3 regions of the Gilliamella sp. B2785 genome follow, and region 1 is predicted to be linked to each of the others. Evidence: riboswitches for the same ligand, from Rfam matches in the RefSeq annotation. Region 1 holds a riboswitch; each other region holds the start of a gene.

Region 1 (8,223 bases):
TAAATCTGGCGAAACAATTAATAAAGAAAAATCAGCAAAATAGGAGTTTCCGTTGAAGAAGCAACGAGCCTTTTTAAAATGGGCTGGAGGAAAATATGAGCTTGTGGACACAATTAAACAATATCTACCAGAAGGGGACCAACTCATTGAGCCCTTTGTAGGCGCTGGTTCTGTTTTTTTAAACACAAACTTTAAAAGTTATATTTTAGCTGATATCAATCATGATCTAATTGCGTTATTTAGGTTATTACAATCCAATCCTGATAAGTTTATTAATGATCTTAAGCTATTATTTAATCATCAGAATAATCAAGCTGAGGCTTTTTATCAGCTACGAGATGTCTTTAATTATAGTAAAGATCAATATCTACGATCGCTTTTGTTTGTCTATTTGAATCGCCACTGTTATAACGGTTTATGTCGCTATAATAATAGCGGGCTTTTTAATGTACCCTTTGGACGTTACAAAACTATCTATTTTCCTGAGAAGGAGCTCTACTATTTTGCTCAAAAAGCACAAAAAGCTGAGTTTATTTGTACTCCTTATCATGAAGCAATGAAAATGGCAAAACGCAATTCTGTCATTTATTGTGATCCGCCTTATCTTTCTCCAAATGAATCTATCGGTTTTACGGCTTATTATTCCAATAATTTTGGTTTTGAAGAACATAAGCGATTGTCACAATTAGCTGAAAAAATAGCTTATAAAAAAAATATTCCTGTACTACTATCAAATCACGATACAGAGTATACCAGAACGTTATATAGTAAAGCGCGCCATCTTTACCGTGCAGAAATGCGACGCTCAATTAGCTGTGCTGGCGAAGGACGCAAAAAAATTGATGAAATATTAGCCTTGTACCAAAAATAACCTATTTTATGTATAAGGTTTTATTAGTAGAGGTATGTTATGAAAGAGTTTATTATTGCACCATCAATATTATCCGCTGATTTTGCTCGACTTGGAGAAGATACGCAGAAAGTATTAGACGCTGGTGCCGATGTTGTCCATTTTGATGTAATGGATAACCATTTTGTACCAAATTTGACGATGGGTAGTATGTTTTGTAAGGCTCTTCGTGACTATGGTATTAAGGCTCCGATTGATGTTCATTTGATGGTTTCGCCGGTTGAAGATTTAATTACCTCATTTGCCAAAGCTGGCGCAACTAATATCTCTATTCACCCTGAAGCTACTATTCACCTTGACCGTTCTTTGCAATTAATTAAAGATCATGGTTGCAGTGCGGGAATTGTACTTAATCCTGCAACGCCGTTAGATTATTTAGATTATGTGATGGATAAAGTCGACATTATTTTATTAATGAGCGTTAATCCAGGTTTTGGTGGACAATCATTTATACCAAGTACTCTAAAAAAATTGCAACAAGTTAAACAGCGCATTATTGAGTCTGGCAGAAAGATTCGTTTAGAAATTGATGGTGGTGTTAAAGTTGATAATATCGCTGAAATTGCCAGAGCGGGTGCTGATATGTTTGTTGCTGGTTCGGCAATATTTGGTCAACCGGATTATAAAGCCGTAATTGATGCAATGCGTAAAGAATTAGAAGGTGTTAACCATGGCTAAGTTAAATGATATTCAAGCTATTGCTTTCGATTTAGATGGAACTTTAGTCGATAGTGTGCCTGGCCTTGCCTTAGCTGCACAAAAGATGTTAGCAGATTTGGAGTTACCCACCGTTACTAATGAGCAAGTAAAAAACATGGTCGGTAATGGCATTGATGTCATGCTCGAACGCGTATTCAACGTGATTGGTCGCAATCCGTCTAAAGAGGATTTCAATAAAGCGAAACAGTTGTTTAATCATCATTATGATAAGGTTATGGATGAGCAAACAACGCTATTCCCGCATGTTAAAGAAACCTTAAAAACGCTTTATGAAAATCATTATCCCTTAGCTTTAGTTACCAATAAACCTGCACAATTTTTACCTGCTTTATTGACGTCATTAGGTATTAAAGAATACTTTTCATTGGTACTTGGTGGTGGTGATGTGATTAAGTTGAAACCACACCCTGCCCCACTTTATCAAGTCATGGCAACCTTTGGATTGTTTAGTGATCAGTTGCTGTTTGTTGGTGATTCAAAGAATGATATTACTGCTGCTAAAAATGCTAATTGCCCGACTGTAGCATTAAGTTATGGTTATAATTATGGGGTGTCGATTGCATCTAGCAAGCCTGATTTTTTATTTGATGATTTTAAAGATATTTTAACCTTATTACCTCAGCCAAAGGCTGATGCAAAAAAATAATGAGTATAAATTAGGAATAAATTATGAGTAAACCAATTGTATTTAGTGGCGCTCAGCCATCAGGAGAACTAACATTAGGCAACTATTTAGGGGCTTTGAAGAATTGGGTGTCTTTGCAAAATGAATATGATTGCGTTTATTGTATTGTCAATCAACATGCGATCACGGTCCGTCAAGATCCTAATAAGTTGCGAAAAGCAACACTTGATACGTTAGCGCTTTATTTGGCGTGTGGTATCGATCCACAAAAAAGTACTATTTTTGTTCAATCACAAGTACCAGCTCACGCTGAATTAGGTTGGGCGTTGAACTGTTATACTTATTTTGGTGAACTGAGCCGTATGACGCAGTTTAAAGATAAGTCATCTCGTCACTCTGAAAATATTAACGCCGGGCTATTTGATTATCCAGTATTAATGGCTGCTGATATTTTGTTATATCAAGCTAATTTAGTTCCTGTAGGTGATGATCAGAAACAACATCTCGAGTTATCACGTGATATCGCTATGCGTTTTAATGCACTTTATGGCGATATTTTTACTGTTCCTGAGCCGTTTATTTCTAAAGTAGGTGCTCGTGTGATGTCTTTACAAGATCCAACCAAAAAGATGTCTAAATCAGATGAGAATCGTAACAATGTTATTGGTTTACTTGAGAATCCGAAAGATGTCGAGAAGAAGATTAAACGGGCAATGACCGATTCAGACGAACCACCTGTTGTACGTTATGATTCAAAAAACAAAGCCGGTGTTTCAAATCTGTTAGATATTTTGACAGGTATTACAGGTAAGCCGATTGCTGAACTTGAAAAAGAGTTTGAAGGCAAAATGTATGGTCATCTAAAAACCGAGGTGGCGAATCAAGTTATCGAGATGTTAACCGGTTTACAAGCAAAATATCATCAATATCGAGATGATGAAAATTATCTTCTTTCAATTATGCAAGAAGGAGCACAAAAAGCTCGCGCTAAAGCAGAGCCTACGTTGAAGAAGGTTTATGACGCAATCGGTTTTGTATAATCTAAAATAAGATTGCGATTATTACTAAACAATATCAAACGGCTTTAATTGATATGAGCTCTATTGTTCTAATAATGAGTTAGCTTGAGGCCTTTTGATTATAATAGGTTTATTATGAAAATTATCATTCTTGGTGCAGGCCAAACTGGTAGTGCACTTGCTGAATATCTAGTAACTGAAAAGCAGAACGATGTGACTGTCGTTGATGAAGATCATGATAAATTGCAATCTTTGCAAGAGCGTTTTGATTTACAAGTTATTTGCGGTAAATCCTCTTACCCACAAGTATTAGAGAGTGCTGGCGCGGAATCAGCCGATATGTTAGTTGCCGTTACCAATTCTGATGAAGTAAATATGATGGCTTGTCAGATTGGGCATGTGATGTTTAATATTCCACAAAAAGTTGCTAGAATCCGTGCTCCTGAATATAACGATGAAAGATACCCATTCTTCAATAAAGATTGTATCAACATCGATCATATTATTGCTCCTGAAAACTTAATTACAAATCATATTAGCCAATTAGTTCAATATCCTGGTGCTCTACAGTTTGCTTCGTTTTATGATAATCGTGTCTGTTTGGTTGCTGTAACCGCTTATTACGGTGGTGCGTTAGTGGGGAGCGAACTATCCGAACTTAAAGAGCATTTACCACATGTCGAAGCGCGTGTTGTTGCTATTTATCGTCAAAATCGTTTTATTCGTCCAATAGGTTCGACTTTAATTGAAGCTGGAGACATGGTTTATTTTATTACCCCTCCCCTCAATATTAAAGCAGTAACCAGTGAACTACAAAGGCTAGAAAAACCTTATAAACGTATTATTATTAGCGGTGGCGGTGGCGTTGCCATTGCTTTAGCTAAACGTTTAGAGAATGATTATCAAGTTAAGTTGATTGAACGTAATGCAGAAAAAGCTGAATTAATAGCTGAGCAGTTAGTTAATACCACCGTGTTACATGGTGAATCATCAGACCAAGAATTATTATCACAAGAGCAAGTCGAGTTAACCGATCTGTTTGTGGCGGTCACTAGCGATGATGAAGCCAATATTATGTCATCTATGCTGGCAAAAAGAATGGGGGCAAAAAAAGTCATCGTTCTTATCCAGCGACAAGCCTACTTAGAATTGATTAACGATAGTGTTATTGATATCGCGATTTCACCACAACATGCCACTATTTCAGAACTACTAAGCCATGTTAGGCAAACGGGTGTAGTTAAAGTTGTCTCATTACGCCAAGGTGAATCGGAAATTGTCGAAGTAGTTGCTCGTGGTGAAGCGGAAAATTCAAAATTAGTCGGTAAAAATATTAACAGTTTAAAATTACCTTCAGGTGCTACGATTGGTGCCGTGGTTCGTGGTGAAGATGTAATTATAGTAAATACGGATTTAATGATTGAAGATGGCGATCATTTAATAATTTTCTTACCGGATAGACGAGCCATTAGTGATATAGAAAGATTATTACAATAACTTGTTTAATTTTTAAACTCAGTTCATAATAGATTCAATTTTATCCAAATTTGTTATTTAGACTCGGGGTGTTTTTTGTTAGAGCAAAAAACTGAGAATTTACCCGTTGAACCTGATCTGGATCATGCCAGCGTAGGGAAGTCTCTGTCTTAATTACCGCTTTTGACACATTCTTCCCTTAATATTATTTATTAGATAAGGAAAGAATATGTCGGTCATTAAATTATTTTCAAATCAAGATGCCATTCCTTTTATTGAGCAAGTTCATCAGAAGCGACCTTTAATCCATTGTATTACCAATGATGTGGTACAAAATTACACCGCTAACGTTCTTTTGGCGATTGGGGCTTCACCAGCGATGGTGGTAGCTGAGCAAGAAGTTGAGGACTTTGTTGCCATTGCAAATGGTTTGTTAATTAATATTGGTACGATCAATAGTCATAGCGCTAAAAGCATGTTACTAGCCGCCGCAAAAGCTAATCAAACTCCTTGGGTATTAGATCCTGTCGCAGTTGGAGCAGCATTGAAATATCGCACTGAAATTGCTAAGCAATTATTAAAATTTAAACCGACAGTTATTCGAGGAAATGCTTCAGAAATTCTAGCATTAAGTGGTCAACAATCATCATCAAAAGGGCCTGATGGACTGGATTCTACTGATTCTGCATTAAATGCGGCAATGCTATTAGCCAAGAAATATCAAACCATTGTTGCAATAACAGGTGAGACCGATTATGTCACAGATGGTGAGCAGGTTTATAGCATTGTTGGGGGTGATATCGCGCTAACACAAGTAACTGGTACTGGTTGTTCATTATCTGCGATTGTGGCAGCATTGATTGCAAGTTCTGAAGATCATTTAAAGGCTACTGCTTCAGCCTGCTTTATGATGAAAAAAGCGGGTGAACTCGCTAATAAACAGCAAGGGCTAGGTACTTTTGCTATGTCAATTATTGACCAACTTTCTCTTTTCACCACAAATAAGGATTTTTGATGAAGAAGCAACTTGATTTAACACTCTATTTAGTACTTGACCCAGTACTTTGTGATGGCATAAATGGTATGGTTAATACCACTAAGTTTGCAGTTGAAAATGGTGTTACTGCCGTTCAATTACGTTCAGAACAAGAATATTCAGGTAGAAATTGGTATAAAGCTGCCCAAGCTTTAAAAGAAGTATTAATCGACACTCAAGTTCCACTATTGATTAATGATCATATTGATATAGCTTTAGCTGTCGATGCCGATGGTGTTCATGTTGGACAAAGCGATCTACCTGTCGAAGTTGCACGACGATTAATTGGAGAAGATAAATGGATAGGGCTTTCAGTCTCTAATTATTCGCAACTTGAGCGCGTTCCTTGGCAACTAGTCGATTATCTAGGTATTGGTCCTATCTATCCAACCCCCACCAAAAAAGATGCAGCAGAAGCAATAGGCATCGCCCAATTGACTGAACTTGTTAAAGCAAAACAATGCCCTGCCGTTGCGATCGGTGGTATCGGTGTAAACAATTTAACTGAAGTGATTCAAACTGGCATTGAAGGTATTGCCGTTGTATCCGCAATTTGCGGGCAAGGAGATATTGCTAAGGCCACATCTGATTTGATTAGAAAAATAAGACAAGTAAGATAGGAAATTAAACCATGACAACAGTTTCATTAACTATAGCTGGTAGCGATCCTAGTGGCGGTGCAGGTATTCAGGCCGATTTAAAGGCCTTTTCAGCGCTTGGCGCTTATGGGATGTCAGTCATTACTGCTTTAACCGCACAAAGTACACAAGGTGTTAATAGCATATACCCAGTGCCACCCGAATTTGTTGAGGCTCAATTTAACACACTTTATCAAGATATCCATATTGATAGCGTTAAAATCGGTATGCTGATGAATAAAGAGATTGTAACCACGGTTAATCATCTATTAAGCAATAATCCTATTGCCAATATTGTTCTTGATACGGTAATGATAGCCAAAGGGGGGCATCCTTTATTGAGAAATGATGCCATTACCGCTATTCGAGAATTGCTATTACCATTCGCCACCATCATCACCCCTAACCTTCCAGAAGCAGCAGCATTACTTGATTGTCATGAGGCACAAAACGAAGATGAAATGCAACAACAGGGTTATGAGCTACTCAAATTAGGCTGTCAGGCAGTATTAATGAAAGGAGGGCATTTGCCAAGTCAAGAAAGTCCTGATTATCTAATCACGCCAACTAAGATCATCAGAATGGCATCACCACGTATCCAAACTAAAAACACACATGGTACAGGTTGCACATTATCGGCAGCTATTTCAGCATTACTACCAAAATATGAGTTAGAAGAAGCCGTTAAACAAGCAAAAAAATACCTACAAGGTGCCATTGAAAATGCAGATAATTTGAAAATTGGTAAAGGAATTGGACCTACTCACCATTTTTATCAATGGTGGAACACCGCAGGAAAAGGCTAGAAAGCTAAATGTGGTATTTTCGGCAAACGCTATTTTCAACAGCTATATACTTCATCGACAATCCGTGCCAATGAAGTATATGAAAACTTTTTTAGTGCATTATCTAGTCAAATAGAGGCTATTGGATATTTGTATTATCTAGTATTTAAGCGATTGTCTTAATCGTTTAAAATGAGAAATTGTAAATAGTATTGCCTTAATACGAAATACCCACAAACTCAAACCCCGCTTGATTAACGGCTTGAATTGCAGCTTCTTGTGAGATAGTACCACCTTCTATATCAACTTCATGTTTCGCTAAATCAACAGTCACTTTAGCTTTAGGATCAATATCATTAATTGCTTTAGTAATGGTTTTAACACAATGTTGACAACTCATATTATCGACGATTAATTTCATCATTATCCCCTTTTGTTATCTATAATTCATCTAGTGCAACGTTGGAACATCTATAATTAAAATAAATTTGTCTGCCATATAAAGTATAGTGATTATATTACGCCAATAAGCCTACAAAAAAAACACCTCAGAATAGTGAAAATTTATAAGATTTATATCTGTTATTAATAAAACGTAATGATTGAGCGTTTCTGCTCCTTTATACTCAAATAAACCATGGTGCCAAGAAAAATAAGCAAGGTTATCCTTCAAGAATAAAAAATGAATAACAGAAATAATCGACTTATACAAAATTAGATTGTATATTTATTCATCTATGTGGTTTTGATAATAAAGTTAGTTTTTGTTTTTAAATATAATTTTAACTTAGATGTATAGTTCCATTTTTATTTTTTCTCATAAACGATATTCAGGTTAATTAGGAGCCTAAAATGCAGCATATTATGGAAACGATTAGAAAAACAGAACAAGAATTTGTTGATATTCGACATCAGATTCATAAACATCCTGAGTTAGGTTTTGAAGAGAAAAAAACCAGTGATTTAGTTGCAAATAAGCTATCTGAATGGGGCTATGAGGTTCATCGTGGTCTA
Region 2 (8,223 bases), on a different contig from region 1:
CTTAGTTCTTATTTCTTCGTCCTTAATCCATAATCCATAATCCTTAGGGCGGGGGTGGGAGTGATAAAAAATAGTATTAGGTGATTAAAAGTAAGCTACGAGTCAACGTCGTTTAGCCATAAAAAGCGATTTTGTGGCTAAGCGACGCTACAATTACCCGCCTAGGCGGGTTTATTTTTGCGGGTTTTTATCGTAAAAAAAGTTGAGGAGCGGGGTTTTTGAGGTTTTAAATTTCATTTAAAAAATTATTAAAATATCAAAATCACTAAATTTCTAATTCAAAGCCCTAAAATAAAATTTTTAAGGATCAATCGGCCTAATTTTAAAAATTTGTAATTGCAATATATTCAATTAAAATATCAGTTAACCAACTATAATCTAGATCATTTTTAGATCCTCTTTGCAAAAGTTAACATAATTGAGTGAAAAAAAGTGTTGCATCGTGTTTTTCCAATCACTATACTTTTTACACGGTTTTAGCTAATAGGCTAAAATTTGACAGAAAAGTATAAAATTGTAAATTAATCAAAAAATTACTTGACAGGACAGTCTAAAATGCATTATAATTTTCAACAGCCAACAGCCAACAGCCAACCTGCCAAACCTATCTTTTAAATTCGTCTAAGTCCAGCTACCAGCTTAAATTTTTTACTGAAACTTATTTTTCCACTCAATCAAGTGAAATTCTGCGAATTTTCGCGCGATCGCTTCCGCGATCCTCTTCTCGATCTTTTTTCCGATCGTTTTCCGGATCCTCTTTCAGATCCTGTTTTCGATCTTTTCCCAAATTATCCCGGCAGATTGTTTTTTCCGCGGCTTTTTTTCTTCCTTTCTCGGGTCACGCATTGACATCACAGACAACTAGGAATGCGATACAGGGTAGTGCACCTTATCTGACTTTCGACGGTGGTCGTACACGTGCAGTTGATACTAATGGTCTGCTTGGGATTACACTATCTAACGGAGCTAATTACACGCCTTCTAACAATTCATCATCTACAACCCCAATCGTCTTGCCGGTTGAGGGTCAGAGTTTTGCTGATATTCGTATGTTGGTTCCTACTGATACTGATTCAGTCGATTTAAGTACACTTATCGGTCCTCCTAATAACTATTGGGGAGATGATGATGGAGATTCTGGCGTTACTGTTATTGGTTCTTTAAGTTTATCTATCGTCGATAAAAACGGTCAAACGGTATCACGTAGTGCAGTGCCAGAGATTTGTAAGGCACCTTATAGTGTTAAGTTATCTAGTACTAACGGTACATTATCTACTCGTTACGGATTTCCTAATCGTAGTTCTTTCAATGCTAGTAATGTGACTTATTACGTCAATCCTAAGGCTGCGCCGGTGGTTTGTTTTGCCAGACCTAACTTAAGGTATGGTAAGCTTGGTGATTATACTCCTAACCCATCTTGGGATTTTGCTGGTCCTGCTTCGATGTGGGACCCTTATGATGGTTTTATCCCTCAGTCAACTGACCCATCACTTTACGGTAGAAACTTTCCTACAATTGGTGCTAACAAACTGTACTTTGATTTACTCATTGGTGGTGTTAATCAACCTTTGTCTTGGTCTCCTGTTTCTCGTGGACGTATCACAGCTACAATGACTAATTCTACTACTACAAGCGTACACGTTACTTTAACTGGTCCTTACGCTACCACATCCCAGCATAGTTCATCTAGTCCTGGCCCTGTTTCCACTCCTCCTCTGCCTCAGACATTCGAGCTGGTCGGTCGTGACAATAATGGTACTCCTGTCGTCAAATATGGTTTTACTTTGAAACAGTGGTTCGTCAATCGTGGTCGTAATCTTTACACTTATCCTAATACTTTATCTTGGTGTAATCGTATTGGTTATCGTCTTGTTAAGGTAAAGGATTTAACCAATGCAGTTCGTACAGAATCTCCTGCTATCTCTGGCGCCACTCCTTCCTCATCTGGTAATCATTACCAACGTAGAATTGGTTCAGGCTTTTTAACTGAGTGGGGGGATATAACCGGTTACTCTGGCGTTGACTTCGGCTACAATTGGTTCTGGACTAGTGACCGGAATCCTAATAGCCAGTCTGTCGTGAACATAATCGTTGGTAGTGCATCTTGGACCCAAGTTAACGACCACTACGTGCTTTGCACCTATCCTTAGTCCTTATTTCTTCGTCCTTAATCCTTAGGGCCGGGGTTGGGGGTGAGGAAAAAAGTATTAAGCAATTAAAAGCAAGCTACGAGCCAACATCGTTTAGCCATAAAAAGTGATTTTGTGGCTTAGCGATGTTTGAATTACCCGCGGGTTTATTTTTTTTATTACAAAAAAAGTTGAGGAGCGAGGTTTTTGGGGTTCTAAATCCTACTTTTTAATATTGTTTTATATGAATAATCCAGCTTTAAGCTGTGGTGTTTAGTTGTGTTTTTATATCAAAAAGTTGAGGATTTTTTGGGGATGAATTTGGTTTTATAAAACTTCCCTCAATTTTAAACGCTGAAATTTTTAAGATGTTTTTAAGTGGCGATATACCACCGATATTGAACAATATCGGTGGCTGGTTTTGTTACATTTTTTCAACCGTTTTAATACCAAGCATATCTAAACCGGTTTTAAGGGTTTTTGCCGTTAAAGATGCCAGTTTTAGACGGCTATGTTTCAAGTCTTCATTTTCGGCAGCCAAAATTGGGCAGTGCTCATAGAAGCTAGAAAATAGGGTGGCGATATCATACAAATAGGCGCACAGCACATGCGGTGTGCCTTCTACAGCAACGGTTGAAACGGTTTCATCAAATTGAATTAATCGAATTGCTAATGTTCGCTCTTTGTCCGTGCCTAAATTGATATTACCAGTTAAGCTATCTTCGTTGATATTTGATTTTCTAAACACCGACAGTACGCGTGTATAGGCATATTGTAGATATGGTGCAGTATTGCCTTCAAATGACAACATGTTATCCCAATCAAAAACATAATCGGTTGTACGATTTTTGGATAGGTCGGCATATTTCACTGCGCCAATCGCCACAGCATCAATCACTTTGGCAAGTTCTGTTGGAGAAAGATCGGGATTTTTACTTTTAATGAGTGCTTCTGCACGCTCTGTTGCTTCGTCAAGCAGGTCGTTTAATTTTACGGTATCACCTGAACGAGTTTTAAACGGCTTGCCGTCTTTACCTAACATCATACCAAACATGTGGTGTTCAAGTTTTAAGGATTCTGGTACATATTTCGCTTTATGCACGATATCCCAAACTTGTTCTAGATGTTGGTGTTGACGTGAATCGGTATAATATAAAATACGTTCAGCATGAAGTGTTTCGTAACGATATTTTACACAGGCAATGTCGGTTGTTGCATAAAGATAGCCACCATCACGTTTTTGGATAATAACGCCCATTGGTTCGCCTTCTTTATTTTTATATTCATCTAGAAATACGACGATGGCACCGTCACTTTCAACCGCTAATTTTTTCTGTTTTAGATCGGCAACAATGCCTGGTAGCATACTGTTATAGATGCTTTCGCCCATTGTATCTTCAACCGATAAGGTGACATTAAGGCGTTTATATGTGGCAATGTTTTGTGTCATGGTGATATCCACCAGTTTTCGCCACATTTCACGACAATATTGGTCACCACCTTGAAGTTTTACGACATAATTACGGGCTTTTTCGGCAAAGGCTTCGTCTTCGTCGTAATGTTTTTTTGCTGCGCGATAGAACGATTCTAAATCTGAAAGTTCCATGTCATTGGCATGTTCGTTTTCCATTTTTTCAAGATAGGCGATTAACATCCCAAATTGGGTTCCCCAATCTCCAACATGGTTGGCTCGGATAACATTATGACCAAGAAAGCTTAATACTCGGACACTAGCATCACCAATAATAGTTGAGCGTAAATGGCCGACGTGCATCTCTTTTGCTACGTTTGGTGCAGAGTAATCAACCACAATAGTTTGTGGTTTGGCTGGTAAAGTAATATTCAGTTTATCACTATTTAGCGCGACTTCGTTTTGTTCAGCAATCCAACTATCTTTTAAAAAGATATTAATAAAACCAGGACCGGCGATCTCGATTTTATCGGCAATATCATCAATATCAAGATGTTGTAAAACTTTTTCAGCTAATGCTCGTGGTGGCATTCCCAATTTTTTAGCGGTAGACATGATACCATTTGCTTGGTAATCACCAAATTGGGCTTTAGCTGATTGCTTGATTAAAGCGTCGCAGTTTTTATCAGCACCCGCCATAATCATTGCTTGAGAAACACGTTGTGTTAATAGTTGTTGAATATTCACACTGAACCTAATCGATTAAAATAAAATGCCCAATATAATACTGATAAATTGATAAATTGTCACTGTGGGATTAGTTAAGGACAAGTAAATAGCTGATTCTTTTATAAACAAAATTTTTTTATTTAGATGTAATTTATTAACTTAATTATAAAATAGATAAAAAAATAAAGAGAAAACAGGTGCCGAAATTTATTTAACTACCTGATTATCAATATCCTTTTGCTCTTTTCAACGTTGGTGTTTGCTCAAGGCCATCTGCAACAACTCAGATTCACAATTGACAAAATAGTATGATAATTATGGTGAAAATATCTTTTTGGATGAATATGCAAAACTCACTCCCCCCTTAAATAAGCAAGAAATCGATTTTCCGATTACAAATGGGGCTAAGCCGAAATTTTATAAAGCTATCAGTTTGATCAAGCGCAGTTACTCTCTTCCAAAATCATAGATAAGTTTGCAGGCAACCGTTGAAGGTAACTATTTACAATTATACCTTCACCCTCTAAACTAATGTCGTTCTCAACGGGGTGCCCTAGTGGGCTGAGAGTGTCAGATTGACTGACATAACTCGTCGAACCTGAACTGGATAATGCCAGCGGAGGGATTTGAGTTATTATATCTGCTCAAACCTTTTGTCTTTTACCTATTTCTTTGGAGGCAAAATGTTTTGTAAAAACTTTTTACTACCTGTTATTTTTCTATTTTCACTTTTTAACCCATTAGCCAATGCAGAACTGCCTACTTTGACGGTTTATAGCTATAATTCCTTTATGTCACAATGGGGACCCGGTGAGGCTATCAAAAAAGGGTTTGAAGCCCAATGCAATTGCCAACTTGAGGTTGTGACATTAGGTGATGGTGTGTCGGTTTTAAATCGTATTCGTCTTGAAGGCGATAAAACGAATGCGGATGTTATTTTAGGGTTAGATAACAACCTATTAGAGCAAGCCAAACAAGCGAATATTCTTATTCCTCATCAAATCGCTAAACCCGACAATCTCAACACCAATTGGTGGGATGATAGTTTTATGCCTTATGATTTTGGTTATTTTGCTTTTATCTACAATAATAACAAAGTCAAAAATCCACCTCATTCTTTACATGAATTGGTCGAAAATAAAGCCGGTTGGAAAATCATCTACCAAGATCCAAGAACCAGTACACCAGGACTCGGTTTACTATTTTGGGTAAAAAAAGTTTATGGTGATAAAGCAGCCGAAGCGTGGCAGCAAATCGCTAAAAACACGGTGACGGTCACCAAAGGTTGGAGCGAAGCTTATGGTATGTTTTTAAAAGGCGAAGCGGATTTTGTCCTTAGTTACAGTACATCGCCAGTGGCACATATCATTAATGAAAACGAGCATCACTACGAGGCAGCTATTTTTGATGAAGGGCACTATCGTCAAGTTGAAGTAGCCGGAATCATTAAATACAGTCAAGAAATTGACCTAGCGCGCCAATTTTTACGTTATTTGCTGACACCTGAAGTCCAACACCAATTTGCTGAGAAAAATGTGATGTATCCGATTATCAAAACGGATCTACCTAATGCCTTTGCGCAAATTAATTCGGTCAATAAATCGTTAGAATTTGAGCCAGCAGAGATTGAAAAACATCAAAAGGCTTGGATTCGAGAATGGCAATCGGCAATTAGTAAATAGATCCGTATCGCCAATGTTGAAATTTAAATCGTTATTACCCGGAATGAGTGCAGCGAGCTTAATACTCATTATTTTAAGCTCGGCACTTATTGCTATTTGGCGATTTGCCTTAGAGTCAGGAAATTTGACGATTTATCTTGATAGTTATGTACTTCATATTGTTTGGATCACTTTTTATCAAGCTTTGTTATCGACAATACTTTCGCTGGCATCAGCAATATTAATGGCTAAGGCGCTCTCCTTTATTGATTTTAAAGGTAAAAAGTTACTGATAAAAATAATGCCAATTACCTTTATTTTACCCGCTTTAGTGGTTGTGACAGGGTTGTTGTCGGTATATGGGCAACAAGGTTTACTGGCTTACATTTGCCAAGTACTGCATATCCCATTTTCATTTCCTATTTATGGCTTGCAAGGTATTTTGTTGGCTCATGTTTTTTTGAATTTTCCTTATGCTTGTGTGCTCTTTTACAAAACATTAAACAGTGTTGCGATAGAACAAAGACAGCTAGCGGCACAACTTAATTTTTCAACATTTACCTATTTTAAATTACTTGAATGGCCGTTACTTCGTAGACAAATATTGCCTATGGCAGCACTTATTTTTATGCTCTGTTTTTCGAGTTTTGCCATAGTGCTTGCATTGGGTGGTGGTCCAAAATACACCACGCTGGAAGTGGCTATTTATCAAGCGGTGCGAGACTTTGATCTATTACAAGCCGCATTACTATCTTGCGTGCAGTTGGTTTGCTGTATTGTTTTTATCAGCTTGATGCAGAAAATAAATAGAAATGATAGAAAGCTGAGTGTTAAATTTAGTCACTCCAACTATCAATTACCGATAACCAATTGGCTAAAAATGATTAGCATGATCATTATCGTAATAGGGGGATTATTTATCCTGTCTCCGATGATTACCATACTTTTTCAAGGTTTCTATTTTTTCCAAATCTCATTACTCACATCGATGTTGCAACAAGCCTTACTCTATTCAATCCTTATTGCTATAGGTTCGGCTATGATAGCGATGTTACTTGGGTTACTTTTGCTATGGACCAATTGCCGACTATTGATTAACCAACAACGTCAATTAAGTAATCGGCTTATGATGGTTGCCTCCTTGATATTAGCTATACCAAACATGGTATTAGCATCGGGATTGTTTTTATTGTTATTCGGTTTTAGTCATAACACTGTTTTTATCTGCTTATTAATTATGGTTTGTAATGGGTTAATGGCGTTACCTTTCATCCTTAAAAATTTAGCTACGCCGATGTATGATATTACGGCACGCTATTGGCAGTTAACCCAAACCCTTAATATCAATGGATTAATGCATTTTTATTTGGTCGATTTTAAGGGGTTAAAAAGCCTTATGTTGATGAGTTTTGCCCTTGCTGCCATATTGTCATTGGGCGATTTTGGGGTAATAGCTCTGTTTGGCGGGCAGTCGGTGACCACGTTACCTTATTATTTATACCAACAGATATCGCATTATCATTATCAAGAAAGTATCGTGACAGCCGCGATATTATTACTTTTATCTTTTAGTTTATTGGTTGTGATGGATTATGATCGAACTTCAAAAAATTGAATATCAATATGACAACTTCAACATGCACTTTACGCTAAATATTGCTGCTAAAGAGCGGGTTGTTATTGTCGGACCAAGTGGCGCGGGCAAAAGTACATTACTTAGCTTGATTGCGGGGTTCATCTTTCCTAAATCAGGACAAATCATTTTAAATAACCAAAATGTCACAACAACGTTACCCGGTAAACGCCCTGTATCGATGCTATTTCAACAAAATAACTTATTTAGCCATCTAACGGTTGAACAAAATATTGCTTTAGGCATCAAGCCGACATTAAAACTGAGTCGAGCTGAACAAATGACTATTAATGATATTCTGGTTCGTGTCGGGCTGGAAGGCTTTAACCATCGCTATCCCGAACAGCTATCGGGTGGCCAACGGCAACGCGTGGCACTGGCTCGCTGTCTTATACAACATCGTCCTATATTATTATTAGATGAGCCATTTTCTGCTCTTGACCAAGCTCTGCGCTTTGAAATGTTGGCATTGGTGAATCAGGTTTGTAGTGAATTTAATCTGACCTTAATGATGGTATCGCATTATCTGGATGAGTCACTTAGCCATTTTTCTCGCTGTGTGGTTATTGAAAATGGAAACGTCATTTTTAATGCAGAACCAAAACAGCTAGCTGAAAATCAAGAGATAGCTAAATTGTTAGGGATAAGTTATTATTCATA
Region 3 (8,223 bases), on a different contig from region 1:
AAAATCCGCCTCAAATGAGGCGGATGGCTTATCGCTTTAAAACAACAATATTGTTTTCTATCACTCGATAGGCGTTGACTCTTAGTTTACTTTTAATGACTTAATACTATTTTTAATCACCCCACTCCCAGCCTAAGGATTAAGGACAAAGAAATTAGAACTAAGGATAGGTACAAAGCCCGTGGTGGTTGTGGTTGTAGCCATAGTACGCCGGATACACCCAACCACTGTTCATTAACACGATAAACAGGCCGCTACCCTTCGGGTCACTAGTCCAGCAAAAAGCGTCTAGAAAGCTGTCAAAGCCAGAGTAATCGCCTATAATGCCCCACTCAGCTAAAAAGCCAGAACCTATATGACGCATGTACCCATTCTCAGGCGAGGAAGGGGTGGCGCCGACTAAACCATGACACAAAGAATCGTCGTTAGGAGGACAAGATGAATTGGTTAAATCCTTTACCTTAGGTGCTCGATAACCAATACTATTACACCAAGATAATGTATTAGAAGGAGTGTCCTGCTTAGAACCACGGTGGACGAACCACTGCTTCAAAGTAAAACCATATTTAACAACAGGAGTACCATTATTATCACGACCGACCAACTCGAAGGTCTGAGGCAAAGTAGGTTTAGAAATAGGAATAGGACTGGATGAATTAATCTGGGATTCGGTAGCGTAAGGACCCGTTAAAGTAACGCGTACCCCTGTAGTAACTGGTGAATTTGTCATAGTAGCAGTAATACCACCCTTAGATATCGGAGACCAAGACAACGAACCTCCACCACCTATATCTAAATCAAAGTACAGTCCATTAGCACCAGTTGTAGGAAAGTTTCTACCGTAAAGTGATGAATCAGTTGACTGAGGAATAAAACCATTATACGGGTCCCACATCGAAGATGGGCCAGCATGATAATCTGTACCAAAACCCAAACCAGGTCTGGCAAAACAAACCACCGGCGCAGCCTTAGGATTGACATAATAAGTCACACTATTGGCACGTAAATCACTACGATTAGGAAATCCGTAACGAGTAGATAATGTACCGTCAGTACTAGATAGCGTAACCTTATAAGGTGCCTTACAAATCTCTGGCACGGTACTACGTGATACCGTTTGACCGCTTTTATCGACGATAGATAAACTTAAAGAACCAGTAACAGTAACGTCACTATCACCATCATCATCCCCCCAATAATTATTAGGAGGACCGATAAGTGTACTTAAATCGACTGAATTTGTATCAGTAGGAACGAACATACTTATATCAGCAAAACTCTGACCCTCAACGGGCAAGGAGATTGGGGTTGTAGATGATAAATTGGTAAAAGGCGTATATTGCGTACCATCAGATAGTGTAATCCCAAGCAGACCGTTAGCATCGACCGCACGTGTACGACCACCGTCGAAAGTCAGATAAGGCGGAGTACCCTGTATCTGATTTGCTGTTGTCTGTGATGTCAATGCGTGACCAGAAAAAGGAAGGAAAAAGACCACGAAAAAAACAATCTGCCGGGATAATTGGGAAAAGGATCGAAAACCGGATCTGAAAGAGGATCCGAAAAACGACCGGAAAAAAGATCGAAAAGAGGATCGCGGAAGCGATCGCGCGAAATTTCGCAGAATTTCACTTGATTGCGTGGAAAAATAAGCTTCAGTGAAAAATTTAAACTGGGTGCTGGACTTAGACGAATTTAAAAGATAGGTTGGCCAGGTTGCCTGTTGCCTGTTGCCTGTTGAAAATTATAATGCATTTTAGACTACCTTGTCAAGTAATTTTTTGATTTATTTGTGATTTTATACTTTTATATCAAATTTTAGCCTATTAGCTAAAACCGTGTAAAAAGTATAGTGATTGGAAAAACACGATGCAACACTTTTTTTCGCTCATTTGTGTTAACTTTTGTAAATTGGATCTAAAAATAATCTAAGTTGCAATTGGTTATCTATTGTTTTAATTAAGTATATCATCATTACAAATCTTTATAATCAGAACGATTGATCCTGAAAATTTTATTTTAGGGCTTAAAACAAGAATTTTGATCATTTAATAATTTTTAAGTGAAATTTAGAACCCCAAAAACCCCGCTCCTCAACTTTTTTTGCGATAGGAACCTCAAAAATAAACCCGCGGGTAATTCAAACGTCGCTAAGCCGCTTAATCGCTTATTATGATTTCTTCGACTATTTAATTTTTAAATACATATCCTCTCCCTTTACGAAAGGATTTTATGCAATAACTTATTTGATCATATTTCATCCATTCGTAAGTCTGAATTTTTTCTAAATGATAGTTATGATCTTTTACTACATTTCTATTTTAATTAGTTTTTGTTCGTTTTATAATCAATCCCCTCAACTTCTTACAATCTTCGATTTTTAATAAAAACAATGTGTTAATTAAGAGTAAATTTTCAACGCAAGGGAGTATTAACATGAATGATGGGTTAAAGCTAGAAAAAATAAAAGCCTTATTTGAAAAACTTGAATTACCCGATTTTAATAGCTCATCAATAATTTATGGTTCTATCCACCCAAAACTTTGGAGATTTGCACTTTTTCAGGGCGCAGCCGCTTTTGATATTAAACACTACCTTATTTATTTTAATTCCGATGAAATTATTTTAATTGGCTTAACTCTCGGTGCAGATTTAACGAATGATGTTATTCGAATACCAATGACGTCAATTTCAAATTTCAAGTTCAAGAAAGGCTGGATTACCAGTAAATTTGAATTTACTATGGCTGGAAACAAAAGATATCCATTTATAGTACCTAATTTTGTGTTCATCGCAAAATGGCAAAAGCCAAATTTAACCCATATTGTTTCCACCTATTTTAATCAATAATTAACTCAATTATCTTTTACCTATATGATGAAAAATAATTACCTAATATATTGTATTATTGGGTAATTTAATTTCATTTTTTACGTTTAATGTGTGATGCAGTCCTTGCCCGCATCGGAAATCCGTGAATTTGATTATAGTGCTTAGCGCTTTATAAAAAGTCCGAATATGTTCTAACTTGCATATTTCTGTTTTCTAGTTTAATTTATCGTCACTAACCCATTCACTTTTTGAGATGAGACATGACGATATCATTTAAAGAGCAGCAACAACGGATCAATTTTGTTAAACAATTTTTTGCTGAGCAATTAGCTAATAATTTATCACTAATTGAAGTTCAAGCCCCACTTTTGAGTCAAATTGGTGATGGTGTTCAGGATAATTTATCTGGGACTGAGAAGGCGGTTCAGGTTAATATTAAGAGTATTCCTGATGCGCAATTTGAAGTGGTTCATTCACTCGCTAAATGGAAACGCAAAATATTGAGCCAACATAATTTTCCAGTTGGTGAAGGTATTTATACCAATATGAAAGCGCTTCGCCCTGATGAAGATAAGCTCTCCCCTATTCACTCTGTTTATGTCGATCAATGGGATTGGGAAAAAGTGATTCGTCCTGAAGATCGCAATCTTGCTTATTTAAAACAGACGGTAGAGAAGATTTATAGTGCCATTAAGGCTACAGAAAAAGTGGTTTCAGAAAAATATCATCTTTCTTGTTTTTTACCAGAGTCGATCACTTTTATGGATAGTGAGCAGTTATTAAAACGTTATCCTAATTTGTCACCAAAAGAGCGCGAAAACGCGATTACTAAAGAGTTAGGCGCAGTATTTTTAATCGGTATTGGCGGTGATTTGTCAAATAAAGAAAAACACGATGTGCGCGCCCCTGATTATGATGATTGGAGTAGCGATAATGAGATGGGTTCTAAAGGATTAAATGGTGATATTTTAGTTTGGAATCCAGTTTTAAATAGTGGTTTTGAAATTTCGTCAATGGGTATTCGCGTCGATCCTGAGACGTTAAAACGTCAATTAAAATTAACCAATAATGAAGATCGTCTCCAATATGCTTGGCATAAGGCATTAGCTAATGGTGATTTTTTACAGACAATTGGTGGCGGGATTGGACAATCTCGACTAACTATGTTGCTTTTACAACAACATCATATTGGGCAAGTCCAAGCAAGTGTTTGGGATGATGTAACCAAGCAAAACTATCAACAACTTTTATAATTCATGCTCAGCATGTTTTATCTAAAATGGTAAAACATGCTGTTTACTAGTCACTTTTATCCAATGCCATTTGCCAAAAATTTATTTCCAGTTGCGTCGCTTGCTTAAATATTTGGCTTAATTGTTTAAATCGGTTTTCACTAATATTAAGTAATTGTTGTTCTATCCAAGCAATTTCTTTTTGTACTGCTTGTTGAAACTCCTTACTAGCATACATCTCAATCCAAGAGCGATATGGGTTGTTTTCTTCCCAACCTTGAATCCAATTGGCAATCATGCCATACCCAATTAAACAGGGTGCCATTGCTATGTGTATATCTAATATATCGCCGTGTAATCCTATATCAAGCACATAACGTGTATAATCGCTATTGGCTTTGGCTTCCTTTAATGTGCTTAGTTCATATTCAGATATGTGCCATTTTTTGCAATATTCAATATGCAGATCGAGTTCAACTTCAACAATGGTTTTTAAACTCTCTAATGATTGCCGAATTTGAGCAATGTCGTGACTTTTATATACTGCAAGTCCCCAAGCTCGGGAAAAGTTGATTAAAAAAAGATAATCTTGTTTAAGGTAGTATTGAAAGCAGGTTAAGTCTAATGTGCCTTTTCCTAATTGTTGAACAAAATCATGTTGAATATAGTGTTTCCACTTGCTTGATTCAATCAGTGAGTTAAATGATGGCATAATGACTCCTTTTTTGACAAATTCGCTATAAGGAGTTAAACAGATTTCTATAATAGACGTGTTTTAAACTCCCTTCGTCGGTATTAACCGAATCAGGTTCAACGGGTATAATCTCAGCCTATAGCACCCCGGTTAAACAAATTATAAAATTTATAAAATGGTTACTTAAATTTCTCTTTATTCTGCTTTTTGTTCAGTTTCCTGAGATTCTGTAGAAGTCGGCTCTGGAGTTTGAACTTTTTCTACTGGTGCCGAAGCTGGCGTTTGAACTGGAGCGTTACTAGGGCTGTCGCTCTCGACGGGTTGTGGTGTGATTTCAACAGGTGTTTCAGGCTCATCTTTAACTGATTTTGATGATGGTGTACGAATATAAACAATGCTTTGTTTACCTCGATCACATGATCCAACGATTTTACCTTCAATATTTTGTTCACCTTGAGGAACAAGTTTTAATTGGAAGCTATTTTCATTAACACCGTTATTTTTAATTTTTTCGGCGATATTTGCACTAATTTCGTCACAATTGGACGCAGATGCAATAACTGGGAGACCTAATAATAAAACTACTGCTAACTTTTTCATGATCTTTCCTTAAGATTATCGAGTAACTGATGCATTATAAAACGATTGTTTAAACTGTCCATATCGTTTTGAATAACGCTGCAAATAAATTTTATCAATAGATTTGAAAAAGCTAGCTTAGTATAGATTTTTTAGTTAATTCTGCTCTTGGTGTTGGTTTTCGAGTAATTTTAATTTATCTAGAACCCATGAGCGAATATCGGATAATTCGGCTTCAGATAATTGATTTACAAAGTCTCTTTTTGCGTGGAGTTGTTTGCGATCTTCTTCAGTCAAAACCACACCTTTTAAATTTAATAATACCTCTTTACGGTACATTGAGTAGATAAAATCTTTTATCAAATCATCGGAAAGATTAATATCAGCCATGGTGATTTCCTTATTTTATAAAACTCATTTGTTAATCATCAAATTTAGTTAATCTTTGTATAAATAACATTCTGATAGATTTTAAAGATGAATCCAGCCTAAAAAATAGGCTGACTTTTACTATAGTCTAATCACTATTAGATAACAATAGTAAATCGATAAATTAAATTAATTGATTAAATTATTCACTTTATTATTTGATAAGTATTTAACAAACCTGTTGATAACTCAATAACAATATAATAATTAATAAGTTATATGCAAGGTTAATTTTTAATCTTCTCTGATTTCTCAATTTTTGAGTAACAATTATCTAGCCTATTTCACAAAAATTGTGATTATAAAAAAATACAGCATATATTATGCTGTATAAAGAAAATATAAGGGAGTTAAAACAAGAATTTATAAAGCAGTAATAAACGCGGTTAAACCAAATAATACCCCTGGAAAATTAGCTATTGCAATTGGCCAATCCTTTTTTTGTCGTAATAAGCCATAACAGACCCATAATGAGCAGTTAATTGCTGCCGCTAAAGGTTGAGTTGGATTAGCTTTAAATCCATGAAGATTGTCGATAATTTGTGGGATATACGATACGTACATTCCTAATGATGCAAGTGTTGCGATAACACCCAAATAGTGAAAAGCTTTTGGAGAAAGATTCAAAATCAGCCTACCTGCTTATATATGAAAGGAGCAAATAATCTAACATATATAACAAGTGAGTTAAATATTGGTGTACCGTGGTTTCAGATAATATTTTGTAAATAAAATGATAAGATTTTTTATGTGAATCTATTTTAAGTAATCGGATATGGTTTTTAATAATAAATGTTATTGCTACGAAGGCCTTATATCAAGCGCAAATTGTTATATCATATAATGTAGCTAATAAGGCATAAAAACCGCGATTTTTTGATAGTTTTGTGATTATTTAGCTGAGATTCAATCCAATAATGAGATTTGAAGTTTACCGATTAACCCTGCCTTGTTTGTCTGGGCCGTTATGATCTATTTATTAACGCCAAATACCTGTTAGAACAATCAATAAAAACTTAGTTCGCTTTATCTCATCAAATCTTTTGCAAAATGACCATAACTTAAACGTATAGCGCCAACTCGATCCCCAAAGTCAGTGCCTTGTGACACGATTATATGCTTTGCTAGTAATTGATTTAAAATAGCCAACTCCTGCGCCTGACTGCTAACGGGCAAATGGGCATATAGATGAAAACCGCCTGTGGGTATCTGGTAATTGATGTCACCTTTAAAATAGTCATCAAGCCAATCTATTAGTTGGTTAGCCTTCTGTTTTAATTGCTGGCGTAACCATTCTTGATGGGATTGGTAGTGATGAGTCAAATATTCTTCAGCTAAAAGTTGCGGTAATATACTTAATCCCGAGTCAATGTGATGCCTTATATTGGCTAGTTTTTCGATAATTTCTTTCGGTGCAATCATCCAACCAATACGTATGTTGCGACCAATATATTTGGATAATGATCCTAAATAGATAACTTGATTACTGGTATCATATTTTTTTATCGGGTCGATATGACTCTTTTGATCAAAAGTTAACCCACTATAAGCATCATCCTCAACAATACCAATACACTGCTTTCGACAAAATGCCAATATCTGTTTTTTTCGATGATTACTCATCACACATCCCGTTGGATTTTGAAATATTGGATTTAGAAATAGCCATTTAATTTGCCGTTCTAAACTGACTTTTTGTAAACTCTCTAAGGTTATCCCTTCGGCATCACACTCAATACCATATAACCGCAAGCCTGCTGCTTGAAATAGTGGTAATGAATAGAAATATGAAGGTGATTCAATGCCTATTGCATCGCCAGGTTTTAATAATCCTTGAGTAATTAAAAAGAGGGATTGCTGCGTTCCTGAGGTTATTAAAATTTGATCGGTATCAACCATCATGCCAAATTGGTTCAACATATAATTTGCGATCTGCACTTTGAGTGTGGGTAGACCCAATTGCAATGTGTCGCTTTGCTTTTCATAAGCAACCATTTCATGAGAGGTGATATTGGGTAACATTAATTTGGGCATCATATGAGTTGGTAAATCGCCATTAGCCAAATCACAGATGTTCGCCATTTGCTGACGAGTCTGAAATACTTTTTGTTGATATACGCTTTTGCGATTTTGATAGAAATGGGCTGGTAGTCGCCAGTTAATAGTGGAGTAAGCTTGAAGCCCCCATTTTTGATCATTAATAAAGGTTCCACTACCCTGCTTACGAACCAATATATTTCGTTCAGTTAAGATATCTAGTGCATGGACAATAGTTGAGCGGTTAACGTGCAGATTTTTAGCCAACTCTCGCTCTGATGGTAATCTCTCACCCGCTATTAATACCCCTTGTTCAATGTAATTTTCAATCAACTGGATCACTTTTTTAAATAGTGCTCCGTCAAAAGCCGCTAATTTTTGTTTATTCCACATCGTCTATCAGTTTTTTGATTTATGCAT

Evidence for each region. Region 1 has a riboswitch for thiamine pyrophosphate ahead of thiM (hydroxyethylthiazole kinase). Riboswitches for the same ligand answer to the same signal wherever they lie in the genome.
Region 2: another riboswitch for thiamine pyrophosphate. It lies ahead of thiB (thiamine ABC transporter substrate binding subunit); the one in region 1 lies ahead of thiM (hydroxyethylthiazole kinase).
Region 3: another riboswitch for thiamine pyrophosphate. It lies ahead of tenA (thiaminase II); the one in region 1 lies ahead of thiM (hydroxyethylthiazole kinase).

What each region holds. Positions count from the first base shown of each region.
Region 1 is NZ_JAFNNC010000003.1:35,352-43,574, forward strand. Features, by position in the region: gene J3U24_RS04425 (SPOR domain-containing protein) at 1-43, shown strand, start outside; gene J3U24_RS04430 (Dam family site-specific DNA-(adenine-N6)-methyltransferase) at 53-871, shown strand; gene rpe (ribulose-phosphate 3-epimerase) at 911-1,588, shown strand; gene J3U24_RS04440 (phosphoglycolate phosphatase) at 1,581-2,276, shown strand; gene trpS (tryptophan--tRNA ligase) at 2,300-3,295, shown strand; gene trkA (Trk system potassium transporter TrkA) at 3,410-4,771, shown strand; TPP riboswitch at 4,826-4,927, shown strand; gene thiM (hydroxyethylthiazole kinase) at 4,980-5,765, shown strand; gene thiE (thiamine phosphate synthase) at 5,765-6,406, shown strand; gene thiD (bifunctional hydroxymethylpyrimidine kinase/phosphomethylpyrimidine kinase) at 6,418-7,230, shown strand; gene J3U24_RS04470 (heavy-metal-associated domain-containing protein) at 7,427-7,633, opposite strand; gene J3U24_RS04475 (M20 aminoacylase family protein) at 8,062-8,223, shown strand, end outside.
Region 2 is NZ_JAFNNC010000001.1:310,662-318,884, reverse strand. Features, by position in the region: gene J3U24_RS01450 (hypothetical protein) at 1-5, shown strand, start outside; gene J3U24_RS01445 (hypothetical protein) at 846-2,150, shown strand; gene argS (arginine--tRNA ligase) at 2,554-4,287, opposite strand; TPP riboswitch at 4,804-4,912, shown strand; gene thiB (thiamine ABC transporter substrate binding subunit) at 4,953-5,951, shown strand; gene thiP (thiamine/thiamine pyrophosphate ABC transporter permease) at 5,965-7,545, shown strand; gene thiQ (thiamine ABC transporter ATP-binding protein ThiQ) at 7,523-8,223, shown strand, end outside.
Region 3 is NZ_JAFNNC010000006.1:40,303-48,525, reverse strand. Features, by position in the region: gene J3U24_RS07970 (hypothetical protein) at 161-1,498, opposite strand; gene J3U24_RS07965 (hypothetical protein) at 2,437-2,850, shown strand; gene asnA (aspartate--ammonia ligase) at 3,093-4,085, shown strand; gene tenA (thiaminase II) at 4,132-4,776, opposite strand; TPP riboswitch at 4,829-4,917, opposite strand; gene J3U24_RS07950 (DUF1161 domain-containing protein) at 4,954-5,358, opposite strand; gene J3U24_RS07945 (hypothetical protein) at 5,494-5,727, opposite strand; gene J3U24_RS07940 (SemiSWEET family transporter) at 6,130-6,393, opposite strand; gene J3U24_RS07935 (PLP-dependent aminotransferase family protein) at 6,793-8,196, opposite strand.